DNA from 2 places in the Macellibacteroides fermentans genome. Region 1 is predicted to be linked to the other one. Evidence: riboswitches for the same ligand, from Rfam matches in the RefSeq annotation. Region 1 holds a riboswitch; the other holds the start of a gene.
The links. Region 1 has a riboswitch for cobalamin ahead of F5613_RS13635 (TonB-dependent receptor). Riboswitches for the same ligand answer to the same signal wherever they lie in the genome.

Region 1 (3,806 bases):
ATGCAGCTTTGTCTCCTGGCTGCATTGTTTCGAACAGATTTGATTCTTCAAAATTATCCCCGTTGCTTGCCTTACATACTAAGCTTATTAATAGGGCAAGGCATATGATTGTATATTTCATTACTTACGAAATTTAAGAAGTAAACTTACATAGAAGGTGCGGCCGGGCGACAGAGTGGCATAATTACTGTTGTAAGGCCGGTCGTCACGATAATTAAAAATGTTTTCGACACCGATACCGGGCTCAAGTATAAAATTTGCCAGGTTGTTGAATGTATGTCGAGTAGATAGATTCCATAGCTGATAACCTGGTGCATTCCCATACGTGCCGGTTTCAAATCGTTCACTTTGAAGTCTGCCTGCGAGATTAACATTTAATGTGTAAAAGTCCCAGACTTTGTTCCAATTGCTGTTTATACTTCCGGAATGCTTTATACTACGAGGTAAACGTGAATCCGTATTCGTGTCTTTTGCATCCGCAAAACTGTACGAACCACCCAGTGAAATTCCATATCCCAGATAGCTGTTTATTGAAATATCGACTCCTTTTACTCGAGCCTTATCAACATTCTGGTATTCCATACGTTTGGTTATACTGTTAGCAATGTCTGTTTCGGTAAGGGCAACTTGTTTACTGGTGATAAGATTGTCTAAATTGTTAATGTAGGCAGTCGCAGAAATCGAAAACAGCCTGCTCAAGAATTCGCCGTTTAATGCATAATAATTGCTTTTTTCGGGCTTAAGGTTAATGTTTCCGGCACTCAGCGTTCCGTTTTTCTCTTTGTTGTAATAGAGTTCTTCCAACGAAGGAGCTCTGAACCCACTGGAGTGGGTTGCTCTGAAATTAAATGCTCCGGGTGAATACATAAGTGACAGCTTGGGAGTAAACCTATTCTTGAATGTTTCATGGTAAATATATCTCAACCCAACGATCGCCTGAAAATTCTGTAAAAATTTGATTTCATCTTGTGTATACAAAGCCATCGTGTACGCTTGTTTGTCTCCCGCAAGTGCTTCCGGATTCTTCAGTTTGTCAGTAACGTATTCGGAACCTATTGTGATTTTATTGAAGTCTCCAGCCATAAATACACTTTTTAGATTGGCATTGTAATAGTGTTGGCGTTTACTTAATGCCGATGTTCCATTCTTTATGGTAATATTTCCCTTTTTATCTTTTACATCCTTGATATATTCTTTGGTCCCTTCAAAATTGTCATTGTACAAATCCAGACTGATATAGGATGCATTTCCTAAAAGAAACTTACTTCCAAGTGCCAGGCTATAATCATTGTATGCCAGGTTATAGTCGTATTCCGAGACTGGACGGTCGTTCTCTTTATTATACATACTGCCCCGGGCATAGAACGATAGAGCTTTCGTTGCAGAATAGGTGAAGTGCTGGGTCAGAATATTGGAGTAAAATTTATCAGAAGCTTTCTTGTTTGTTTCAGTCAGCTTCTCGTTTCCCTTTGAGTCGTATGTGATGGCTTGATTGTTTAGCTGCCAGCCATCCGATTGTCGTCTGTTGTAGGTTGTAAATGAACCGAATTTTCCGGTGTTGATATCCAGATTGATTGTCTGATCGAATTGATTTTCTTCAGCAAAGCGGGTTTCGGAGGTAACATTGACCAGGTTTTTAGGTTGATCGGTAATTATGTTTATGACACCACCCATTGCTTCCGATCCGTAAAGAGATGAAGCTGCTCCTTTCAGTATTTCAATTCGTTTGACATTGCTAAGATTAATACGGGAAAGATCAACATTTCCGGATACATCTCCGGCAAGCTTCTGTCCGTTAATAAGAACCAGAATATGCTTATTCCCCAGACCGTTTAATGTCATATAACTGGCCATAGCCGTGGTGGAAAATGAAAAAGAGGGATTCAGCATGTTTAATGCATCTTTGAAATTTGTAATACCAGCCCTTTTTAAATCATTCCCGTTGATTATTTCCACAGGGACAGGGCTGTCTTGTATCCTGCGATGGGTTCCGGTTCCAGTAATTACAACATGATCCAGATTTATGCCTGAATTTTCCATTTCAATAAGCATGTTCAATTGTGTTCCGTGGATTTTCTTTTCTACAGGAATGTAATTCAGGCAACTGGCCCGAAGTGTGAATGATTCATCGGGAACATTTTTAAGTATAAATTCACCTTTACTATTGGTTGCGCAACCAATGGTGGTTTGTTCGAGCCGGACGTTAACTCCTTCAATGGGTTTTCCGTTTTTTACGTTAACAACTTTTCCGCTTAACGTGACTTGCGCTAACGAACAAATTACAACACACCCCCACAACAGGGTTGTTAGTAAACCTTTTCTTTTCATGTTTGAGAAATAATAGTTAATAAATGGTATCCTTTAACCCGAGGACGCGGAATTTATTTATCGACTGGCAGGTTTCCTGACTATGTCCAGAAAGCGACCTTCCCATTTCTCTCGAAACAGTGGTGTGAGCTTGCTTTCTTTTATTACTTTCAACTTTTGAAAGTAAGGACTTTACAGTAGCGGGTACTGTTCCGGATTCAAACCGGATTCCCTTTTATACAAATCGCAGAATGCGATCGTATCACCAAATCAGGGGCAAAGTTAAGATGTTTATTTATATTTGCACAATAAAATTAAGATTTAATTATTTATGAAACCTCAATTGTTGGTAGGGGCTGCCTCTTCAGGAAGCGGTAAAACTACTTTTACTCTCGGACTGTTAAGGGCATTGAAGAATCGGAGTTTGAAGGCGCAACCCTTTAAATGCGGTCCCGACTACATTGATACTAAATATCATTTGCTAGCCGCAGGTGAAGAGTCGGTTAATCTTGATTTATTTTTATCCTCTGAATCGCATATCCGAAATTTATATGCTAAATATGGTACCAATGCGGATGTCTGTATTACAGAGGGAGTTATGGGCCTTTATGACGGATACGACGGTATGAAGGGTAGCAGCGCTAAATTGGCAGAGTTGCTTGGAATCCCTGTTGTGTTGATTCTAAATGCCAAATCAATGGCTTATTCGGCAGCTCCTGTTTTATTTGGTTATAAACATTTTAATAAAAACATAAACATTGCAGGAGTTGTCTTTAACCGGGTGTCTTCAGAGACTCATTATGCTTATTTACAACAAGCCTGTAAGGATACAGGGGTTGAGTGTTTGGGCTACATCCCGAACAAAAAAGAGCTTGAAGTTCCTTCCAGACACTTAGGCTTGTCAATTGACAATTCTTTTTGTATGGATGATTTCGCAAACAGAGCGGCAGAGATTATAGAGGAGTTTGTTGATTTGGATCGTTTGCTTAAAATATCAAACATGCCTTTTTGCCTGCCTGATAAGTCTGAGCAGAACGAGTTGGATATAAGAGGTGACATTAAGATTGCAGTTGCTTACGACAATGCTTTTAATTTTATTTACAGAGAAAATCTGGCTCAATTAAAACGGTTGGGAGAAGTTGTCTTTTTTAGTCCTCTTGATGATGCTAAATTACCTTCTGCCGATTTGGTATATCTGCCAGGAGGTTATCCGGAATTGTATTTGGACAAGCTGACAGAAAATAAAACAATGCTTCACTCCATAAAAGCCTATGCAGAGAATGGAGGTAATCTTTTAGCCGAATGCGGAGGAATGATGTATTTAAGTAAGGTGATTGTTGGAATGGATGGCAACCTTTATTCGATGGTTGGTGTTTTTGACCAGGAAGCTACCATGCAAGATATGAAACTTACCCTTGGTTACCGTACATTTACATATAATGGAATTGAGAATATACGGGGACATGAATTTCATTATTCTCGGATTAAAGATCCTCAAA
Region 2 (3,806 bases), on a different contig from region 1:
GTGTTGTAATCGCTATCTCAGGCAAAAGATACAACACCTGTCTGTTTAAAGATAAAACTTCCGATATCAACCGTATATATATTTCTGTTTTACCGCTTGAAGTAATACCGTGTAGTAAACAAACATCTTTTATTTTAAACGATTCATGAATATCAGCATAAGCTTTTTCCTGATCAGGAGATAAAGGCTGCGGCGGTTGCAATCTGGATATATGAACTTGCAATCTACCAACCTCCTTATCGTAGTATTTCAAAATTCCTCTTTTAACAAGCCCATCCAGCACAGATACACTGCATTCACTTTGCTGTAAAAGCTCTTTTTTTGTAACCTCTGTGGCTAAGGTAGGGTTTAGAATATGACTTAAATCCAGGTAAGCAATAAGTAAAAGTTCTTGTTTATGTGCCCTTTTTAGTAGATCAAATGCTTTTTGCAAAGCATCATGGCCTCTATATTCGTCAGAAAGAGAAACATAGGTCTCCAATTTGGGTGCAAATCCTTTTTTCAATTCTTCCTGTACCTCTACTGCTCCGTAAGTTAGCAAAACGGACAATGTGGAAACAACATTACGAAGACCGGTTTTCTTTTCCAGCTCGGATACAGTTAATTTCTGACCATCTGAAAATGCATCCAACACCGCTTGTTCGGCTGGTCTCAAAGGGAATTGGGCTTCAAAATCTTTGATACAAGAAACGGCTGTTTCACTTTCCAATTTAAGGCCGGAAGGTAAAGCTGCCTTGTACACATCGCCCAACTTGCACAAATAATACTCCGAAAGCCATTGCCAGAAGCGCAATTGAGGTCTGCGTAAAACCGGACTGGCATCCAATAATGCATAGATTTCTTTAACTTCAAGTGTAGATTGGGGTTGTCTGTTATGAACTTCCAACACAATCGCAGTGTAATACCTTCTTTTTCCAAAATGGACAATAACCCTACATCCGGCAACAAGTGCAGCCTGCATATCCTGAGGGATGCGATACGTATAGCTGTTGGCAAGAGAAAGAGGGAGAATTACATCTGCGTATTTCATTTTTTCTATCATAGAGAGTTCAAAATAACAAAAAAAGCCGGACTTCTGAAAGTCCGGCTTCCTGAATATTTGTTTTTTAGAACAGAATTGCAGCAGTTATTGACCAAGTACGGTTTTTTCCGTCATTTAGATCACCTAATCCAACTTTATTTACACTATAATTATCAGTCAGCCCAATACCATAATTTACACCAACCTGTAAATGGTTCAACAACTCTACCCCGGCACCCAGATTGACTCCCGCTCCAAAAGATTTTGCCTCAATCTGTGATTCAATTAAATCCCACTTTTTATCGCCTCCAGCACGAAAACTTAAATAGGGACCTGCGGCAACATACAATTTTGCTACAGAAACACCCGTTTTCCACTTTAAATTTACAGGAACGTCAATATAATCCGTCTTCATGCTTTCATCCTCAAACTCGAGACCTTTCTGAGAGTAAAGCACTGCAACATCAATACCTAACCCTGTAACAGGAATCATCGCCTCAATCATTGGTCCAATGTGATAACCTGTCACATTGTTCGGATCTATAACATCATCACTAAAGTGGACCGAAGCTATATTCACTCCACCCTTCACCCCAAATTTCACTTGTGCATTTAATGGAGCATATAATACTCCAAGCATAAGGGCTACAAATACTAACACAATTGACTTTTTCATCACAAACTTTTTTCTTGGTTTCACATGCAAATAAAAGCACTTTTCATTTAGAAAACAAATGAAAAACATTAAGAGTTCAAACAATAAAGAAAGCACAAATCTGATACGCTGCTCACACGTATACAAATTCATGCTTCTTTTCTAATTATTATGGCAGATAATTAAAAACTTGCATAAAGCACAATTCAAGAAACAACAGGGAATCTGTAATAACGATATGATGGTTCATATGTTTCAGTAGCCTTTCCTCGAAGCTTTTGAAATTGTGTGCAAAGCAGGTCTTCTGACTTACTTCCATATCCGAAGCCTTCCCGTTAAATAAAAACAGTGGCGATCAATCCGGTACGTTATGAAGTTTACAGCAGCGGGACTGTCCGGGATTTACACCCGATTCCCTTTTAATCCTCCCCGAGAATACGGTTATGGAACATTGCGTTACAAAGATGGTAAATATTTGCGAATCGATAAAGCAAATCATATAAATTGAATTTATCGACTCATAGAAAATACCAATTAATAGGTATCAGATTTCTCATTTTATGCTTTTCAGCATATTTCAGGTCTATATTTTCATTATTTAAGGTGATTGCATGATCATTTCAAACTTGTGAAATTTGCATAAAAAATTTAATGTAACAATTTTATATATGAGAAAGACTAAAATCACAACTTTGATTCTAACGCTTCTGATCGTCTGCAGCGCTTTCGGGAAAGACGCACTGGTTCCTTTAATTAAAGGACGGGTTGTCGACGAAAAAGGACAACCGCTGCCTGCAGCTGCTGTATATATTGAAGGATCTATGGTTGGCACAACGACCGATAATGACGGATCATTCTTCTTTAATCAGATCCCATCAGGCAAAAGACAAGTAACAGCCCGTTTTATAGGATATAAACAACAGACTCTTGAAGCACAGGTTGCAGATGGCAGACCTGCCGTTTTGCACTTCGAGCTTATTCCAGATGTTAACGAATTGACAGACATCGAGGTATTTGGAGTAAGAGAAAAACAACCCGAAAAACTAAATGCAGTAACTCGTTTACCCCTTCGTCCGAGTGAACAAATACAAAGTATCTCTATTATATCCAACAAAGTAATCGAAGAGCAGGGTAATATGACCATTACTGATGCTGTACGAAACGTTGTGGGGGTTACTCAATTCGCCTCTTTTGGTAACGCGCAGGAAAGTCTGTCAACCAGAGGGTACAGAGGAATCCCAACCTTGAAGAACGGCGTACGGGTTCAGTCCGATTTCAGAGGAGGTGGATTTCTTACAGATATGCAGGGTGTGGAAAGCATTCAGGTATTGAAAGGAACTGCGGCTATTACACAGGGTATCGGGAACGACTTAGGTAGTGCCGGTGGTGTAATTAACATCGCGACAAAAACACCTAAATTTGTAAATGCTGGAGAAGTAAGCTTGCGAAGCGGCAGTTGGGGACAATTCCGTCCTACTTTTGATGTTCAAACAGTTCTAGATAAGGAGCAAGCTATTGGATTCCGTATTAACGGAGCTTTTGAACGTGCAGATAATTACAGGACGAATGTATCAAAAGACCGTATATATGTTAATCCATCCTTTGCCTGGAAGCCAAACAAAAAAACTTCTGTAACAGTTGAGATGGACTACATGCACGACACTCGTACGCCAGACCGAGGAACCGTAAATCTAGCAGCAGATAGCGTGAATGCTTTATATAAAATGCCTCATAACAATTTCTTGGGTTTTGAGACAGATAGAGCGTTGACAAACAATCTTACTTATGCGTTACGGTTTGACCGATCCTTGTCTGATTTATTTAGTGTACGGGTTGCTTATTTTGGATCTACACTTGATACAGACAATACCGGAGCAAGTACTTCGACCTTAAAGAATGTATCAAAAACCGGGTTATACAACTTGCGCAGCCGCTCTCTTACACGTTCAACACGTGCAGACAACAACAGTGCTTTACAGATTGACTTAATTGGCAGGGATGTATTTACAGGAAAAACGAAGCATACTTTCCAGGTAGGATTCGATTATCGAACAAATCATACCGAAACGGTTGCCTATGGAGCTATCCTGGTTGATACAATCGATGTTCTAAAACCTATTAACAATACAT

Region 2: linked by a shared signal. The riboswitch ahead of F5613_RS05750 (porin family protein) and the one ahead of F5613_RS13635 (TonB-dependent receptor) in region 1 are both predicted to bind cobalamin.

Annotation. Positions count from the first base shown of each region.
Region 1 covers NZ_JACCCY010000004.1:188,419-192,224, forward strand. The annotation lists gene F5613_RS13630 (sirohydrochlorin cobaltochelatase) at 1-121, opposite strand, end outside; gene F5613_RS13635 (TonB-dependent receptor) at 121-2,328, opposite strand; cobalamin riboswitch at 2,378-2,592, opposite strand; gene F5613_RS13640 (cobyrinate a,c-diamide synthase) at 2,639-3,806, shown strand, end outside.
Region 2 covers NZ_JACCCY010000002.1:159,285-163,090, reverse strand. The annotation lists gene priA (replication restart helicase PriA) at 1-1,030, opposite strand, end outside; gene F5613_RS05750 (porin family protein) at 1,107-1,697, opposite strand; cobalamin riboswitch at 1,954-2,145, opposite strand; gene F5613_RS05745 (TonB-dependent receptor) at 2,345-3,806, shown strand, end outside.